One region of the Enterobacter quasiroggenkampii genome, then DNA from elsewhere that is predicted to be linked to it. Evidence: predicted binding sites of a transcription regulator. Region 1 holds the regulator's gene; the other holds the start of a gene.
What was found. Region 1 encodes LexA, which represses DNA repair genes until DNA is damaged. Its sites were predicted from a motif close to TNCTGTATGTACATACAGNA; they were not measured.

Region 1 (8,400 bases):
GGGCGAAGTGCATACGCGCCACGCGCGCCAGTTTTTGCGCGATGATCTTGTCGGTGCCGTGCTCGTCCGCCATGCGACGCAGCGAAACGGAAGGGGAGAAACGCACAAAGCTGTCGCGTCCCAGCCAGGAGACCGCGAAGAACTTCTGGATGCCGTTAAGCATGCGCAGCGGCGGATTCTCTTCGCCTTTTTCACGGCCCGGACGACGACCAAACATCACCGATACCGGCACCATCTGCACATCCAGATCGGGATTGCTGCGGTGCAGGTCGAGATAGTCATGGAACAGCTTGATGGACTCTTCTTTTGGCGTGTAATAGGTAAACACGCGCGGTCCACCGTGAATGAACACGTAGCGCGGCAGCAGCGTACCGTCAACTTCCAGCGGTTCAAGCGGGTCAGGTAAGTCATGCGCCAGACATTGGGCGCGAAGCGTCAGTAAGTCAGCCTTCGAGTTATAAGGCAAAACGTACATAATGGGGCGTGACGTATCGAGCCCCAATTCCAGCGCGGGTTCTGCTGGGATAGACTTGCTTTTTACCAGGATGCTTAATGGTAAATTAAGTAATTTGTAGTAAATTCGTGGCCAGCCGGACATAAACGATGTAAAGCCTCTGGTTAATAATGCAATTGCGGCGCAAGGATAACAGAAAGCGCGCAAAATTTCTGTTGTTACCCGTCATACTTCAGGCTGTAGCGAAACGCGCTACGGCTCCTGTTACTGACGCTCTTTTTTAAAAAAGGTTCTTTTAATGGCCAATAATACCACTGGGTTAACACGTATCATCAAAGCCGCCGGCTATTCATGGAAAGGTTTCCGTGCCGCATGGGTCAACGAAGCCGCCTTTCGCCAGGAGGGCGTCGCCGCTATCATCGCGGTGATCGTCGCCTGTTTCCTTGATGTTGATGCGATTACCCGCGTACTGCTTATCGGTTCCGTTCTTCTGGTGATGATAGTGGAAATTCTTAATAGCGCTATTGAGGCCGTTGTGGATCGCATTGGTTCCGATTTCCATGAGCTTTCTGGCCGTGCAAAAGACATGGGCTCTGCTGCCGTGTTGCTGGCGATTATCACTGCCGTTATCACCTGGGTCACGCTGCTTTGGTCACATTTCCGATGAGCCTCGAGGAATAATTAAGTCCCTGGTTTTTTGTGCAGTTTTTGGTTCCAAAATCGCCTTTGACTGTATATACTCACAGCATAACTGTATATACACCCAGGGGGCGGAATGAAAGCGTTAACGACCAGGCAGCAAGAGGTGTTTGATCTCATCCGGGATCATATCGGCCAGACGGGTATGCCACCCACGCGTGCGGAAATCGCGCAGCGTCTGGGTTTCCGTTCTCCAAATGCTGCCGAAGAACACCTGAAAGCGCTGGCGCGTAAGGGCGTGATTGAGATTGTCTCGGGCGCGTCACGGGGTATCCGCCTGCTGGTGGAAGAAGAGACGGGCATTCCGCTGATAGGGCGTGTTGCTGCCGGTGAGCCTTTACTGGCTCAGCAGCATATTGAAGGTCACTACCAGGTCGATCCTGGCATGTTCAAACCGAGCGCTGACTTCCTGCTGCGCGTCAGCGGCATGTCGATGAAAGACATCGGTATTCTTGATGGCGATCTGCTTGCGGTGCATAAAACACAGGATGTGCGAAACGGCCAGGTGGTGGTGGCGCGCATTGATGACGAAGTGACCGTTAAGCGTCTGAAAAAACAGGGTAACAGCGTACAGTTGCTGCCTGAAAACAGCGAGTTTTCACCCATTGTGGTCGATCTCCGCGAACAGAACTTCTCTATCGAAGGACTGGCGGTCGGGGTGATTCGCAACGGTGAATGGCTGTAACCTCTTCCTCACAGGCTATGGCACCGCTGTAGCCTGATTCATTCCCCACTCCCGGTATCTTTCATGTCACTGCTGACGGCATCCGATAAGGCATTGTGGCGTCTTGCTCTGCCGATGATTTTCTCCAATATTACCGTGCCCTTGCTGGGACTGGTCGATACTGCCGTTATAGGCCATCTTGATTCACCGGTTTATCTTGGCGGCGTGGCGATTGGCGCGACGGCAACCAGCTTCCTGTTTATGCTGCTGCTCTTTTTGCGCATGAGCACTACCGGTCTTACCGCACAGGCTTATGGCGCGAAAGATCCGCTGCGTCTGGCGCGCGCGCTGGTGCAGCCGCTGATCCTCGCGCTTGGCGCGGGTGCGTTCATCGTTTTATTGCGGGCACCCCTGATCGATCTTGCGCTTCATATTGTTGGCGGCAGCGAGGCGGTATTAGAGCAGGCGCGACGTTTCCTTGAAATCCGCTGGCTCAGCGCGCCCGCATCGCTGGCTAACCTGGTTCTGCTGGGGTGGCTACTGGGCGTGCAGTACGCCCGTGCGCCCGTGATTTTGCTGGTGGTGGGTAACCTGCTCAATATCGTTTTGGATGTCTGGCTGGTCATGGGTCTGCATATGAACGTGCGGGGTGCGGCGCTGGCGACGGCGATTGCCGAATACGGGACCTTTATCATTGGCTTGTGGATGGTCTGGCGGGTACTGGCCATGCGCGGGATCTCCCTGGCGCTGCTCAAAACCGCATGGCGCGGCAATATCCGTAAGCTGCTGGCCCTCAACCGTGACATCATGCTGCGCTCGCTTCTTCTCCAGCTTTGCTTCGGGGCACTGACGGTTTTCGGGGCTCGACTGGGGCCAGACATCGTCGCGGTCAACGCAGTATTGATGACGTTGCTGACATTTACCGCCTACGCGCTGGACGGTTTTGCCTATGCGGTTGAAGCGCATTCCGGGCAGGCGTACGGGGCGCGCGAAAGCGGGCAGCTACGGGATGTCTGGCGGGCAGCCTGCCGTCAGTCGGGACTGGTGGCGCTGGCATTTGGCCTGGTTTACGCCTGCTTTGGTGAGCAGATCGTTGCATTGCTTACCTCTCTCCCTGCGCTACGCGAGCTGGCGAGCCACTATCTCATCTGGCAAGTCGTTTTACCGGTGGTTGGCGTCTGGTGTTATCTGCTGGACGGCATGTTTATTGGTGCGACGCGCGGGGCCGAAATGCGTAACAGCATGGCCGTCGCGGCGGCCGGGTTTGGCCTGACGCTGCTGACGCTCCCCTGGCTGGGGAATCATGGTTTGTGGCTGGCCCTGGCCGTCTTCCTCTCACTGCGCGGGTTGTCGCTGGCGTTTATCTGGCATCGACACTGGCAAAACAATACCTGGTTTCCCCCACGCTCCGATATATCGTGACGGTTAAAGATTCCGAATATGAAATTAACCACGGAATCCTTAACTACAATAATTATCACGTCCAGCAGAAAAGAACGTAACGGACGTTACGACCCGACGCTTAACGAAGAGGACACGATGATGAATAAAGACGAAATCGGCGGCAACTGGAAGCAGTTCAAAGGTAAAGCGAAAGAACAGTGGGGTAAGCTGACGGATGACGACATGACCGTCATCGAAGGTAAACGCGATCAGCTAGTCGGTAAAATTCAGGAACGTTACGGCTACGCAAAAGACCAGGCGGAAAAAGAAGTGGGCGACTGGGAAAAACGCAACGACTACCGCTGGTAACGCTGAATAACCCACAGGGCGGCTCTAAGCCGCCTTTTCTTTTGCCGTTAACGCGGCTTTTTCTTCACCAGAATAGAGTGGTCGTGCTGACACGCGTCCTGATGACGACAGGCTTCCACCTCCACGCACGCGGAACAGAGCCCGTGCGCCTCAATCACGTTATGACGCAGGGCAAAACCCATTTTCGCTGCCAGCGTATGCATAATATCTTCCACGCCTTCCGCAGCCTCTTCTTTCACCACGCCGCAGCGGTCACAGATAAACATCGCCGATGTGTGGGTGGGCTGATCGAACAGATGGCACAGCACATAGCTGTTAGTGGATTCCACCTTGTGCACAAAACCTTGTTCAAGCAGGAAATCCAGTGCGCGATAGACCGTTGGCGGCTTTGCCTGCGGCTCGCTTTCGCGCAGCAGATCCAGCAGATCGTAGGCGCTGATGGCACCCTGCTGCAGGCTCATCAGGCGTAAGACTTCAAGGCGCTGCGGAGTCAGGCGCACATTGCGTTGCGCACACAGCTTTTCGGCCTGCGCTAACAGCTCTTTTGTGGACTTATCCATGTAGCACCCCGGATGTTATAGGACGGAAAACCCCCACTTTATCATGTTCTGCTAAAAACACCGAGATCCGCCAGTCTGTGCTATACCTGACCCATCGCAAACCGGGAGATGCATAATGAAAAGACCTGACTGTATTCGGCACTGGCGCGACGTGGAAGGCGCGGATGACTCGACCTACCCCGACAGCGATGAGCTGTTCTCTATCGGCGCACCGCTGGCTCGCAGGCTTGGACTCGGGCGTATTGGCATCCATCATGAGCGCCTGCCGCCGGGGCGCAGAACGTCCTATCCGCATGCGGAGAGCGACGAAGAAGAGTTTATTTACGTGCTCGAAGGTTACCCTGAAGCCTGGATTAACGGCTACTTGTGGAAGCTGGAGCCTGGCGACAGTGTAGGTTTTCCCGCCGGAACCGGCATCTGTCATACCTTTATCAACAACACGGACGACGAGGTTCGGTTACTGGTCGTTGGCGAGGCCAACAAGAAGCACAACCGCATCTACTATCCGCTCAACCCTGAGTATGCCGCCACGCGGGAAGATCGCTGGGTAGACCATCCCCCACAGTTTTTTGGGCCGCATGATGGAAAACCTGGGAAAAAATAATTTCCTCTTCTATAAATATTGAGGGCCGTCACAAAATATAACAGGCCGTAAGGGAGTTTTACTTAGGGAAAGAAATAGCGGGTCTTTTACTACTTATTCACAGCAATAGTTCGTTCCTGTTTGGGTGATAACAGACAGGGGTTATTTCATAACAGACTATAACGGGCATACTGTGAAAAAAAATTTTAAATTTTCGGTGGTTAGCATTGCTGTCTCCTTGTTTATGGCAAATCAGGCGGGAGCAGCCAATACCTGGACAGAATCACGCAGCGACGCCATGGGTGGCACCGGCGTGGCGTCGGGAAGCTATGGCAGTGGGGCGTTAATCAACCCGGCGCTGCTGGCAAAGGCAAAACCGGACGATGATGTGACGGTCATCTTGCCAGCCGTTGGGGTGCAGGTGACGGATGAAGACAATCTTCAGGACGAGATTGATAACATCAATGACAAAATCAATCACTACAAGGATGTGGTTGATAATCTCACGCCACGAGAAATTATCACCAATCCGTTAGGTTCCATTAATCAATTCCAGGGCGCGGCCAAAGATCTGGCCGATGAGCTGGACTATCTCAAAGGCAAAACCGCACGCGCAACGGCTGGTGCAGGGCTTGCGGTGAGTATCCCTAACGATGTCCTTTCCGTCGCCTTCATGGCGAAAGGTTATGCACATGGCCGGGTGAGCTCGTCTATCGATCAGCAAGACATTGATTATCTGCGTGGTATTCAACGAAGTAATGTGGTGGCGGCCGGTGTTGCGCTGGATGCTGCGCTGAACGGTACGGATCAGATCACTAAGAACCTCAACTCAACGGCGTCCGGCCGGGCGGCGATTGTCTCCGACTACGGTGTTGCCGTTGCCCGTCAGTTTGATCTCGGCGGCGTCCCGGTTTCCGTGGGCGTAACACCAAAACTGCAAAAAACCTGGGTCTATAACTACACCACGTCAATCTACGATTACGACAGTAACAAGTGGAACGACAGCCGCTACCGTACTGACGATACGGGCTTCAACGTGGATGCCGGTATTGCGGCCGATTTCGGCGAAAACTGGACCGTTGGCGTAAGCGGACAAAACCTGATGTCGCGTGATATCGACACCAAAGATATCCGTATCCGCAATGGCCGTACGGGAGAAGTGGTGAGCTATAAAGACACCTACCAGATCCGTCCGCTGGTGACCGCCGGTGCCGCCTGGCACAACGATCTGGTGACGCTGACCGCCGATGGCGATCTGACGGAAACCAAAGGCTTCAAGAGTGAAGATACGTCGCAGTACGTGGGTGTCGGTGCCGAGGTGACACCGCTGAGCTGGCTGGCGGTGCGTGCGGGTTATCGTGCCGACGTGAAGGGTAACGACAGTAATGTCTTTACCGGCGGTGTCGGTTTCGCGCCGTTTAGCACCGTGCATGTTGACCTGATGGGCCTGTACGGTGAAGACGAAACCTGGGGCGCAGGGGCTCAGCTGAGCATGACGTTCTAAAGTCATCCGGAGGCGCTGCGCCTCCGGCTTTTCTTTGTGCTATAGTAGCGCCCCTTTTCCACCAGATGCTTAAAACTTCGCCATGTCGTCAGAATTACAGACCGCTTTCCCTGCACACCGTTTTTCCATTGCGCCGATGCTCGACTGGACGGACAGACACTGCCGCTATTTCCTGCGCCAGCTCTCCCGCCATACGTTGCTGTACACCGAAATGGTGACCACGGGCGCAATCATCCACGGGAAGGGCGACTATCTGGCCTATAGCGAAGAAGAGCATCCGGTTGCCCTGCAGCTGGGCGGCAGCGATCCGGCCGCGCTGGCGCAGTGTGCGAAGCTGGCGGAAGCGCGCGGCTACGACGAGATCAACCTGAACGTTGGCTGTCCGTCCGACCGTGTGCAAAACGGTATGTTCGGTGCCTGCCTGATGGGGAATGCCCAGCTGGTAGCGGACTGTATCAAGGCGATGCGTGATGTCGTTTCCATTCCGGTGACGGTCAAAACCCGTATCGGGATTGACGACCAGGACAGCTACGAATTTCTGTGCGATTTCATCAATACGGTCTCCGGAAAGGGTGAATGCGAGATGTTCATCATCCATGCGCGAAAAGCCTGGCTCTCCGGCCTGAGCCCGAAAGAGAACCGTGAAATCCCGCCGCTGGACTACCCGCGCGTGTATCAGCTGAAGCGTGACTTCCCGCATCTGACCATGTCCATTAACGGCGGCATCAAGTCGCTGGAAGAGGCCAAAGCGCACCTTGAACATATGGATGGGGTGATGGTTGGGCGCGAGGCGTATCAGAACCCGGGCATTCTGGCGACGGTCGATCGCGAAATCTTTGGCATCGAAGGTGCAGACACCGATCCGGTTGCCGTCGTGCGGGCGATGTATCCTTACATTGAGCGCGAGCTGAGCAACGGTACGTATCTCGGCCATATCACCCGCCATATGCTTGGGCTGTTCCAGGGCATTCCGGGCGCGCGTCAGTGGCGTCGCTACCTGAGCGAAAACGCACATAAAGCCGGTGCCGATATCGAGGTGCTGGAACATGCGCTGCGACTGGTGGCAGACAAGCGATAACTTTTGCTAAAAATTCGTCAAATTCACCACGCCCTGCGAATTCTCGCGGGGCGTTTTGCTTTAAGAACAACAGGTTATGTCTGGCATGATTCTTGTAATGTTTGCAGCATCATTCGGGAACTCGTGGGAGAGCACCATGCTGGAACTACTTTTTGTGATTGGCTTTTTTGTCATGCTGTTAGCAACGGGCATTTCGCTGCTCGGCATTCTGGCGGCTATCGTGGTGGCGACGGTCGTCATGTTTATTGGCGGATTGTTTGCCCTGACGATCAAACTGCTGCCGTGGTTACTGCTGGCCGTGGCGGTGGTGTGGGTGATACGGGCGATTAAATCGCCAAAAGTGCCCAGTTATCAGCGCAATAACCGCTTCCGTTACTAAGGTATTGAGGGGTTCGTCACAGAGTTGTAACTTTTCCGGCAGCATGGCTTAGAACAGAATAGGATTTACTTATCGAATCTGTCACTATGACTGCCGTTAAAGAATTCATCGCGCTGTACCCTACATACAGCCGAACTAAAAAAAGAAAGGGCTTCCCACGGGAAGCCCAATTTCTTTTTGGGGCTCAGGGAATCAACAAACTCGACCCCTGCGTTGCCCGGCTCTCCAGCACCTCATGCGCACGCTGCGCATCGGTTAGCGGGTATTTCTGCGCTTCTGCCACATCCACCTTAATGACGCCGCTGGCGATCAGCGAGAACAGCTCGTTGCTGGCTTCCTCAAGTTCTTCCCGGTTGGTGATGTAACCCTGCAGGGAAGGGCGCGTGACGTACAGCGAGCCTTTCTGGTTCAGGATGCCGAGATTCACGCCGGTGACAGCACCTGAGGCGTTTCCGAAGCTCACCATCAGCCCACGACGCTGCAGGCAGTCCAGCGATGCCTCCCAGGTGTCTTTCCCAACCGAGTCATACACGACGCGCACCTTTTTGCCGCTTGTGATCTCCTTCAGCCGTTCGACGATGCTCTCTTCACGGTAGTTAATCACCTGCCAGGCGCCCGCCTGCAGTGCGCGCTGCGCTTTTTGGGCATTGCCCACGGTGCCGATCAGTTTTGCGCCCAGCGCTTTTGCCCACTGACAGGCGATGAGCCCGACGCCACCCGCCGCGGC
Region 2 (8,400 bases), 540 kb from region 1:
TGCACAAAAGATAGACCGTTTAAGGCACTGTGAGTTGTTAACCTGGTGTCTATATTTACCTTTGCGCTAACTGATTGGTACGGAGAATGCCATGACTGAAAAAACCGGTTTTGCACCTGCTGCGGCCCCGCATGCCTCAACCATCGTCTCAACGTCTGAAGATGCCATCACCGCGGGTGAGACCTCTATTCCCACGCAGGGAGAGAACATGCCTGCTTACCACGCACGACCAAAATCGGCAGACGGCCCGCTGCCCATCGTGATCGTGGTTCAGGAAATTTTCGGTGTTCACGAACACATTCGCGACCTCTGCCGCCGGCTGGCGCTGGAAGGCTATCTGGCCGTTGCGCCAGAGCTCTACTTCCGTCAGGGCGATCCGAACGACTACAGCGATATCCCCACCTTGCTCAGCAACCTGGTCAGCAAAGTCCCGGACGCGCAGGTTCTGGCCGACCTCGACCACGTCGCCAGCTGGGCGGCGCGCAACGGGGGCGATCCCCATCGTTTGCTGGTCACCGGTTTCTGCTGGGGCGGACGCATTAGCTGGCTGTATGCCGCGCATAACCCGCAGCTCAAAGCCGCTGTCGCCTGGTACGGCAAACTGGTGGGTGAAAAAACGCTGAATTCACCAAAACATCCGGTTGATATCGCCACCGAGTTAAATGCCCCCGTGTTAGGGCTTTACGGCGGTCAGGACACCGGTATTTCGCTGGATTCGGTAGAAACCATGCGCCATGCGCTCCGCGCGGCAAATGCGAAGGCGGAGATCGTGGTATACCCGGATGCCGGGCATGCGTTTAACGCCGACTATCGTCCGAGCTATCACGCTGAATCGGCTAAAGATGGATGGCAGCGGATGCTTACGTGGTTCCGTCAGTACGGTGGTAAAAAAGGGTAAGCCTTTCCCATCATCATGACGTATAAGGAGTGCGTGTTATGGACAATTCCCTCGCGTTTCCACACGGTTTTTTATGGGGCGGCGCGATTGCCGCCAACCAGGCCGAAGGCGCATGGAACGTGGACGGCAAAGGGCCGTCCGTTGCCGACGCTGTCGCCTGGAAACCCAACCTCTCCGTGAAAGATTACAGCGGCCACATGGCCCTGACGGACGAAAATATTCGCGACGCGTTTGAAGGTAAAAATGATGCGCTGTACCCGAAACGCCGCGGCATCGATTTTTATCACCACTATAAAGACGACATCGCGCTGTTTGCTGAGATGGGTTTTAAGGTGCTGCGCGTATCCATTGCCTGGTCACGTATTTTCCCGACCGGAGAGGACGCCGAGCCAAACGAGGCCGGGCTGCAGTTTTATGAAGAACTGTTTCGCGAGCTGCGTCGTCATAACATCGAGCCGCTGGTCACCCTTTCCCACTACGAAATGCCGCTGGCGCTGAGCGAAAAATATAACGGCTGGGTGCATCGCAATGTGGTTGATGCCTTTGTTCGCTTCAGCAATGTTTGTTTCGACCGCTACAAAGAGCTGGTGCGTTACTGGCTAACCTTCAATGAAATAGACAGTATTCACCGCCATCCCTTTACGACCGCGGGCATTCGCGAAGAGAAAAGCGCACCGGGCAACGCGAAACAGGATATCTATCAGGGTCTGCACCATCAGTTTGTCGCGTCTGCACTGGTTACGCGCGACTGCCACGCCAAAATTCCGGGTAGCCAGGTCGGGTGCATGCTGACCAAACTGACGACCTATCCGCACAGCTGCCGTCCGGAAGACGTTGAAGCCACGCTGAAGAAAAACCTGGAAAACTATTTTTATGCCGACGTGCAGGTATTTGGCGACTATCCCCCGCTGATCCTGCGCGATCTGGAACAACGAAATATCCATATTGAAATGCACCCTGACGATCGGCGTATTTTAAAGGCGCATACCGTCGATTTCGTCTCCTTCAGCTATTACATGTCGATGACCGAATCCACTCAGCCTGACGCCGAACGCATTCCCGGGAATACCGTTCTCGGTGTGAAAAACCCGTATCTGCCTGCGTCCGAATGGGGATGGCAGATTGATCCGCTTGGGTTGAAAATCTCGCTGCTGGAGCTGTATGACCGTTACCGGAAGCCGCTGTTTATCGTTGAAAACGGTCTGGGCGCGAAGGATGTGGTCGAAAACGGCAAGATCCACGATAGCTATCGAATCGACTACTTCCGCGCACACTTCGCGCAAACGCTGGCCGCGATTAATGAAGGCGTCGAGGTGATGGGGTTCACCACGTGGGGCTGTATCGACATCATCAGCGCGGGCACCTCGCAGATGTCCAAACGCTACGGTTTTATCTATGTCGATCAGGACGATGAAGGCAACGGTACGTTGAAACGGCTGAAAAAAGACTCCTTCTGGTGGTACCAAAAAGTGATTGCCAGCAACGGCGCAGATCTGAACTAAGCATGCGCATTCCAGGCCGGGCAGACGCCCGGCCATCGCGCGTCACAATTATGCCTGACGCAAATTCTGTGCTGCCTTCACCATATTCGCCAGCGCGGCGCGGGTTTCCGGCCAGCCGCGGGTTTTCAGGCCGCAGTCCGGGTTCACCCACAGGCGCTCAGCCGGAATGCGCTGGGCCGCTTTTTTCAGCAGGGCTTCAATCCACTCCACGCTCGGCACGTTCGGGGAGTGAATGTCATACACGCCCGGCCCGATTTCGTTCGGGTACTCGAACTCTTCGAACGACTCCAGCAGCTCCATGTCTGAGCGCGACGTCTCAATGGTGATCACGTCAGCGTCCAGCGCGGCAATCGAATCCATGATGTCGTTAAATTCGCAGTAACACATGTGGGTGTGGATCTGCGTGTCGTCCTTCGCCACCGCGGCGTTGATGCGGAATGCCTCCACGCCCCACTTCAGGTAGGCACCCCAGTCGCTGCGGCGCAGCGGCAGACCTTCGCGCAGGGCCGGTTCGTCAATCTGGATGATGCCTATGCCTGCAGCTTCCAGATCTGCCACTTCATCACGCAGCGCCAGCGCGATTTGCTTCGCGATGGTTTCACGGGTTACGTCTTCGCGCGGGAAGGACCAGCAAAGAATGGTCACCGGACCGGTGAGCATACCTTTCACCGGCTTGTCGGTCAGAGACTGCGCGTATTTCGCCCACTCCACGGTGATCGCTTCCGGACGGCTGACGTCGCCGATCACCACCGGCGGCTTCACGCAGCGGGAGCCGTAGCTCTGCACCCAGCCATTCTGGGTAAACACAAAGCCGTCGAGATGCTCACCGAAGTACTCCACCATGTCGTTACGCTCGGCCTCACCGTGCACCAGCACGTCCAGCCCCAGCCGCTCCTGCTCGATAATCGCCTGCTTGATGTGTTCGGCGATACCGGTGCGGTAGTGATTCGCATCCAGGTTGCCCTTTTTGAAGTCCAGACGCAGGCCACGGATTTCGGTGGTTTGTGGGAAGGAACCGATGGTGGTGGTCGGCCACGCAGGCAGGTTGAAGCGGGCACGCTGCGCTTCGGCGCGCACCTCATATGGGCTCTGACGCTGGCTGTCCTGGGCGGTGATGGCCGCCAGGCGTTTTTCCACCGCCGGGTTATGCACGCGCGCAGAGTGACGACGTGCCTGGATCGGCGCGCTCCATGCGCTGATCGCCGCCGTGTCGCCGCTGTTCAGCGCATCGCGCAGCAGCGTCAGCTCTTCACATTTTTGCAGGGCGAAGGCAAACCAGCTTTTGACCTCAGCATCAAGACGGGTTTCCACGCTCAAATCGATCGGGCTGTGCAGCAGGGAGCAGGACGAGGCCACCCACAACTCACGTTTGCCGACGATGTCCTTAATCTGCGCGTATTTCTCGGTCAGATCGGCGCGCCAGACGTTACGACCGTTAACCAGACCCGCGGAGAGCAGCCAGTCTGCAGGCAGTCGCTTGTGCAGTTCCGCGACATCGTCTTTGCCGTGAACCAGGTCAACGTGCAGGCCCTGAACCGGCAACGCGGTAATGGTGTTCAGGTTCGGCGTGACGCCCTCAAAATAGGTGGTCAGCAGCAGCTTCACCTGCCCCACCAGCGCGTCATATGCCGGTTTGAAAGCATCAAGCCAAACCTTGGGCAGTTCGAGCACCAGCGCCGGCTCGTCGATTTGCACCCACTGAATGCCGCGCTTGCCCAACTCAATCAGCACCTGTTTATAGACCGGCAGAATATCCTTCAGCAGGCTGAGCCGGTCAAATTGCTCGCCTTTTACTTTGCCCAGCCACAGGTACGTTACCGGCCCAAGCAGCACGGGTTTCACCTGGTGGCCCAGCGCCAGCGCTTCGTCCACTTCATCCAGAAGCTGCGTCCAGGTCAGCCTGAACTGCTGACCCTTTACGAACTCCGGCACCATATAGTGATAGTTAGTGTTAAACCATTTAGTCATTTCCGCCGCTGCCGCTGGCTCACCCGTTGGCGCACGGCCACGGCCGATGCGGAACAGAGTATCGATATCTACCGATCCATCTTTGTTCTGATGACGAGCCGGCACGTTGCCAAGCAGCAGGCTGGTCGTCAGAACATGGTCGTACCAGGCGAAATCGCCCACCGGCAGCAGGTCAATTCCCGCCTGTTTTTGCTGATCCCAGTGACGGGCGCGCAGCTCGCGTCCCACCGCCAGCAGTTCTTCACGGGTGGCGTTACCCGCCCAGTAGCTTTCTTGCGCTTTTTTCAGCTCGCGACGCAGGCCAACGCGAGGGAAACCGAGTGTGTGATTGCGGATTGTCATGGTGTGCCCCTTATGAAATTCGTTATTTAGACGTCCAGATGTTTACACATCTATAATTGGCAGGTACTGTATATTCCTCAAGCGCAAAATGTTCATGGCGAAGTGAAGGACTTTCATGATCGAGATAAAACACCTGAAAACGCTACAAGCGTTGCGGAACTGCGGCTCGCTCGCGGCGGCGGCGGCCACGCTGCACCAGACCCAGTCCGCCCTTTCTCACCAGTTCAGCGATCTGGAACAACGCCTCGGCTTCCGTCTTTTTGTGCGCAAGAGCCAGCCGCTGCGCTTTACGCCCCAGGGCGAGATCCTGTTGCAGCTGGCGAATCAGGTCCTGCCGCAGATCGCCAGCGCGCTCCAGGCGTGCAACGAACCGCAGCAGACCACGCTGCGTATCGCCATTGAGTGCCATAGCTGTATTCAGTGGCTGACCCCCGCGCTTGAGAACTTCCGCCAGAAATGGCCGCAGGTGGAGATGGACTTTAAATCCGGCGTGACGTTCGACCCGCAGCCCTCGCTGCAGCAGGGCGAGCTGGACCTGGTGATGACGTCCGATATTCTGCCGCGCAGCGGCCTGCACTATTCGCCGATGTTTGATTATGAAGTACGCCTGGTGCTGGCGCCGGATCATCCGCTGGCGGCCAAAACGCGCATCACGCCGGAAGACCTGGCGACGGAAACGCTGCTGATTTACCCGGTTCAGCGCAGTCGTCTGGATATCTGGCGACACTTCCTGCAGCCCGCGGGCATCAGTCCGCAGCTGAAAAGCGTGGATAACACCCTGCTGTTGATTCAGATGGTGGCGGCCAGAATGGGTATCGCGGCGCTGCCGCACTGGGTGGTAGAGAGCTTTGAGCGCCAGGGTCTGGTGGTGACCAAAACCCTGGGTGAAGGACTGTGGAGCCGACTGTACGCCGCCGTGCGCGATGGCGAGCAGCGTCAGCCGATTACGGAGGCGTTTATTCGCTCAGCGCGGAACCACGCGTGCGACCATCTTCCATTTGTGCGGAGCGCGGAGCGACCCAGCGGCGATGGACCCACAGCGAAGCCAGGATCACCGCTCCCCCAATAAGGAAGCTCGGCCAGTGCGGCTGTTGCTGCCAGATGGCAAGGTTGACCAACAACCCAGCCGGGACATGCACGTTGTTCATGATCCCCAGCGTACCGGCGTCGACCTGCGTCGCGCCGTAATTCCACATGAAGTACCCCAACCCGGAAGCCACGACGCCCAGCCAGATCAGCACGCCCCACTGCACGGGGGTAGTCGGCAGCTTTTGCGGGTTACCGAGCATAAACCACGCCGCCACCGCGACCATCGCGGCCCCCAGGTAGAACCACGCGAACGCGTTATGCTGCGGCATCGGACGGGTTTCCATCAGGCGTTTGTAGCCCACCATGCCAATGGCGAAACTGATATTGGCGAGCTGGACGAACATCAGCCCGGTCCAGAAGTGATCGCTCACTTTGTCGTAGCGAATAATCGCCGCGCCGATCACCGCCAGCGCCGCGCTCAGCAGGTATCCCCAGCGCAGACGGCGTTTACTCAGCAGATCGTAAATCAGCGTGATGTAGAGCGGCGTCAGCACGGTAAAGAGCAGGAATTCCGAGACGGACAAATAGACGTAAGCCCGGAAGCTGAACAGGTACATGATGCCGAGCTGCATCGCCCCCACCAGCATGTACAGCACAATCGTTTTCAGCGACTGTCCGCGCGTGCGCAGAAACGGCAGGAACACCAGCGCCGCCAGCCCTACGCGCATCAGCACCGAGAAGTAGCTGTCGACTGAACCGGCAAGGTATTCGCCAATCAGGCTAAAGGAGAAGGCCCACAGGATAGTGGTGATAATGAGTAGCGCCACAATACTTGTCTCTCAGAAAGAAGGACAGGCATTGTAGCGAACTCTTTAGTTGACATCTGAGCAATAAACAATCAAATGAAGATTATTCAAGGAACAGCTTGCGCAGGTATTTCGGTACCGCGTTGTCAGCATTAGAACCAATCACCTCCAGTTCCGGGTGCAGATCTTTCAGACGCTGATGCGCGTTCTGCATGATGCAGCCCTTGCCCGCCATCGACAGCATTTCGGCATCGTTCATGCCGTCACCAAAGGCGATACAGTCTTTCAGCTCGAAGCCCAGACGTTTCGCGACCGCTTCCAGGGCGTGGCCTTTGGAGACACCTCCCGCCATCACTTCCAGACAGGTGAGCGTTGAGAAGCTGACGTTAACGCGATCGCCCCAGCGGGCGTTGATCGCCTGTTCCAGCGGGAGCAGTTCTTCGTGGCTGTCGCAGGTGAAGAACACCTTACTGATCCCCTCTGGCTCAAGAAGGCCCGGCTCGTACAGGGAGTAGTTAAATACCGCTTCTTTAAAGAAACGCATTTCATCCGGACGGTGGCGGTTCATGAACCAGTCGTCGTCACGGTAAACGTTGGTGACGATAGCCGGGTTGTTGTGCACCACGCCAAACAGATCGGCGGCAATATCGCGATCCAGGTTGTGGGTGAAGATCAGGTTGCCGTCGGTATCATGCACGCGCGCACCGTTGGAGGTGATCATGTACGATTTGATCTCAAGATTATCGCGGATCTGCCCCACGTCGACGTGGTGGCGGCCGGTGGCAAACACAAAGTTCACGCCCCGTGCCGTCAGCAGCTTTAGGGTCTCTTTCGCGTAAGGCGACAGGGTGTGGTCAGGGGAAAGCAGCGTGCCATCTAAATCAGATGCAACAACCTGGTACATAGGGATTTCAACCTCTGGTGGAAAACGATAATCAATTATGCCTGTTGAAAAATTCAACAATGGCGTTGAGCGCGACTGAGCGCATAGCGTCCTTTTCGAAAAGGATCTCATGGTAAGCGCCGTTGATGACCAGCGGTTTTCCCCCTTCGCAGGGGTGACCGGCGGCGGCGCGCAGTTCACAATAGCGGTCATGCATGCGGTTATCCACCACACGCTCTTCTTCCGCCTGGATCAGAAGCGTTGGCGTGTCATCATCGCCCACGCCTGCCAGCACCTGCTCACCGGCCAGAATACCTTCCCGCACCCAGTGCCAGGTCGGGCCGCCGACGCGTAAGCGTGGTTCATCGGCATAAAAGCGCAGGTTACGGCGATAACGCTGCCGACTGTGGGTTAAGACGTTGATGGCGAACGGCAGCGCGCGCCAGCGTCCGGTTCCGATGGCATAGCCTTCACGAATGCGCTGATGGCCCTCAGCCCAGTCAAGAAGATGGCGCACCATCCAGTCCGGGAAACGTATGACGATACCGTACATCGGCGCGGTCAGCGCAATCGCATCGCACTGGTGTTCATAACGCTGCAAAAACAGCGTCGATATCGCGCCCCCCATGGAGTGCGCAAGAATGTATCGCTTACGCCAGGGACCGGGCTGAACTTCCTGCTGCCAGAACGCGGCAAAATCGTCGACGTAATCGCTGAAGCGATCGACGTGCCCACGGTGCGTGTCCGGAAGCATGCGCCCGGACAGCCCCTGTCCTCGATGGTCGATGATCAGCACATCGAACCCCATATGGACCAGGTCGTAGGCCAGTTCGGCATATTTAACGTAGCTTTCAATACGCCCCGGGCAGACCACGATGACCCGATCATTTTTTTCATTACGGAAACGAACGAAGCGTACCGGGATGCCGCCGACGCCCGTAAACGCATCTTCCTCACGCTGGCGCCAGAAAT

Region 2: the regulator LexA is predicted to act here: its motif matches at 4,775-4,794, upstream of metR (HTH-type transcriptional regulator MetR).

Annotation. Positions count from the first base shown of each region.
Region 1 is NZ_CP143745.1:911,486-919,885, forward strand. Features, by position in the region: gene plsB (glycerol-3-phosphate 1-O-acyltransferase PlsB) at 1-598, opposite strand, end outside; gene V1572_RS04330 (diacylglycerol kinase) at 753-1,121, shown strand; gene lexA (transcriptional repressor LexA) at 1,230-1,838, shown strand; gene dinF (MATE family efflux transporter DinF) at 1,902-3,239, shown strand; gene V1572_RS04345 (CsbD family protein) at 3,360-3,569, shown strand; gene zur (zinc uptake transcriptional repressor Zur) at 3,617-4,129, opposite strand; gene V1572_RS04355 (cupin domain-containing protein) at 4,245-4,733, shown strand; gene V1572_RS04360 (conjugal transfer protein TraF) at 4,906-6,216, shown strand; gene dusA (tRNA dihydrouridine(20/20a) synthase DusA) at 6,299-7,294, shown strand; gene pspG (envelope stress response protein PspG) at 7,431-7,673, shown strand; gene V1572_RS04375 (quinone oxidoreductase) at 7,858-8,400, opposite strand, start outside.
Region 2 is NZ_CP143745.1:368,703-377,102, forward strand. Features, by position in the region: gene V1572_RS01835 (dienelactone hydrolase family protein) at 92-898, shown strand; gene V1572_RS01840 (family 1 glycosylhydrolase) at 937-2,400, shown strand; gene metE (5-methyltetrahydropteroyltriglutamate--homocysteine S-methyltransferase) at 2,449-4,710, opposite strand; gene metR (HTH-type transcriptional regulator MetR) at 4,826-5,779, shown strand; gene V1572_RS01855 (carboxylate/amino acid/amine transporter) at 5,667-6,566, opposite strand; gene yigL (sugar/pyridoxal phosphate phosphatase YigL) at 6,649-7,449, opposite strand; gene pldB (lysophospholipase L2) at 7,481-8,400, opposite strand, start outside.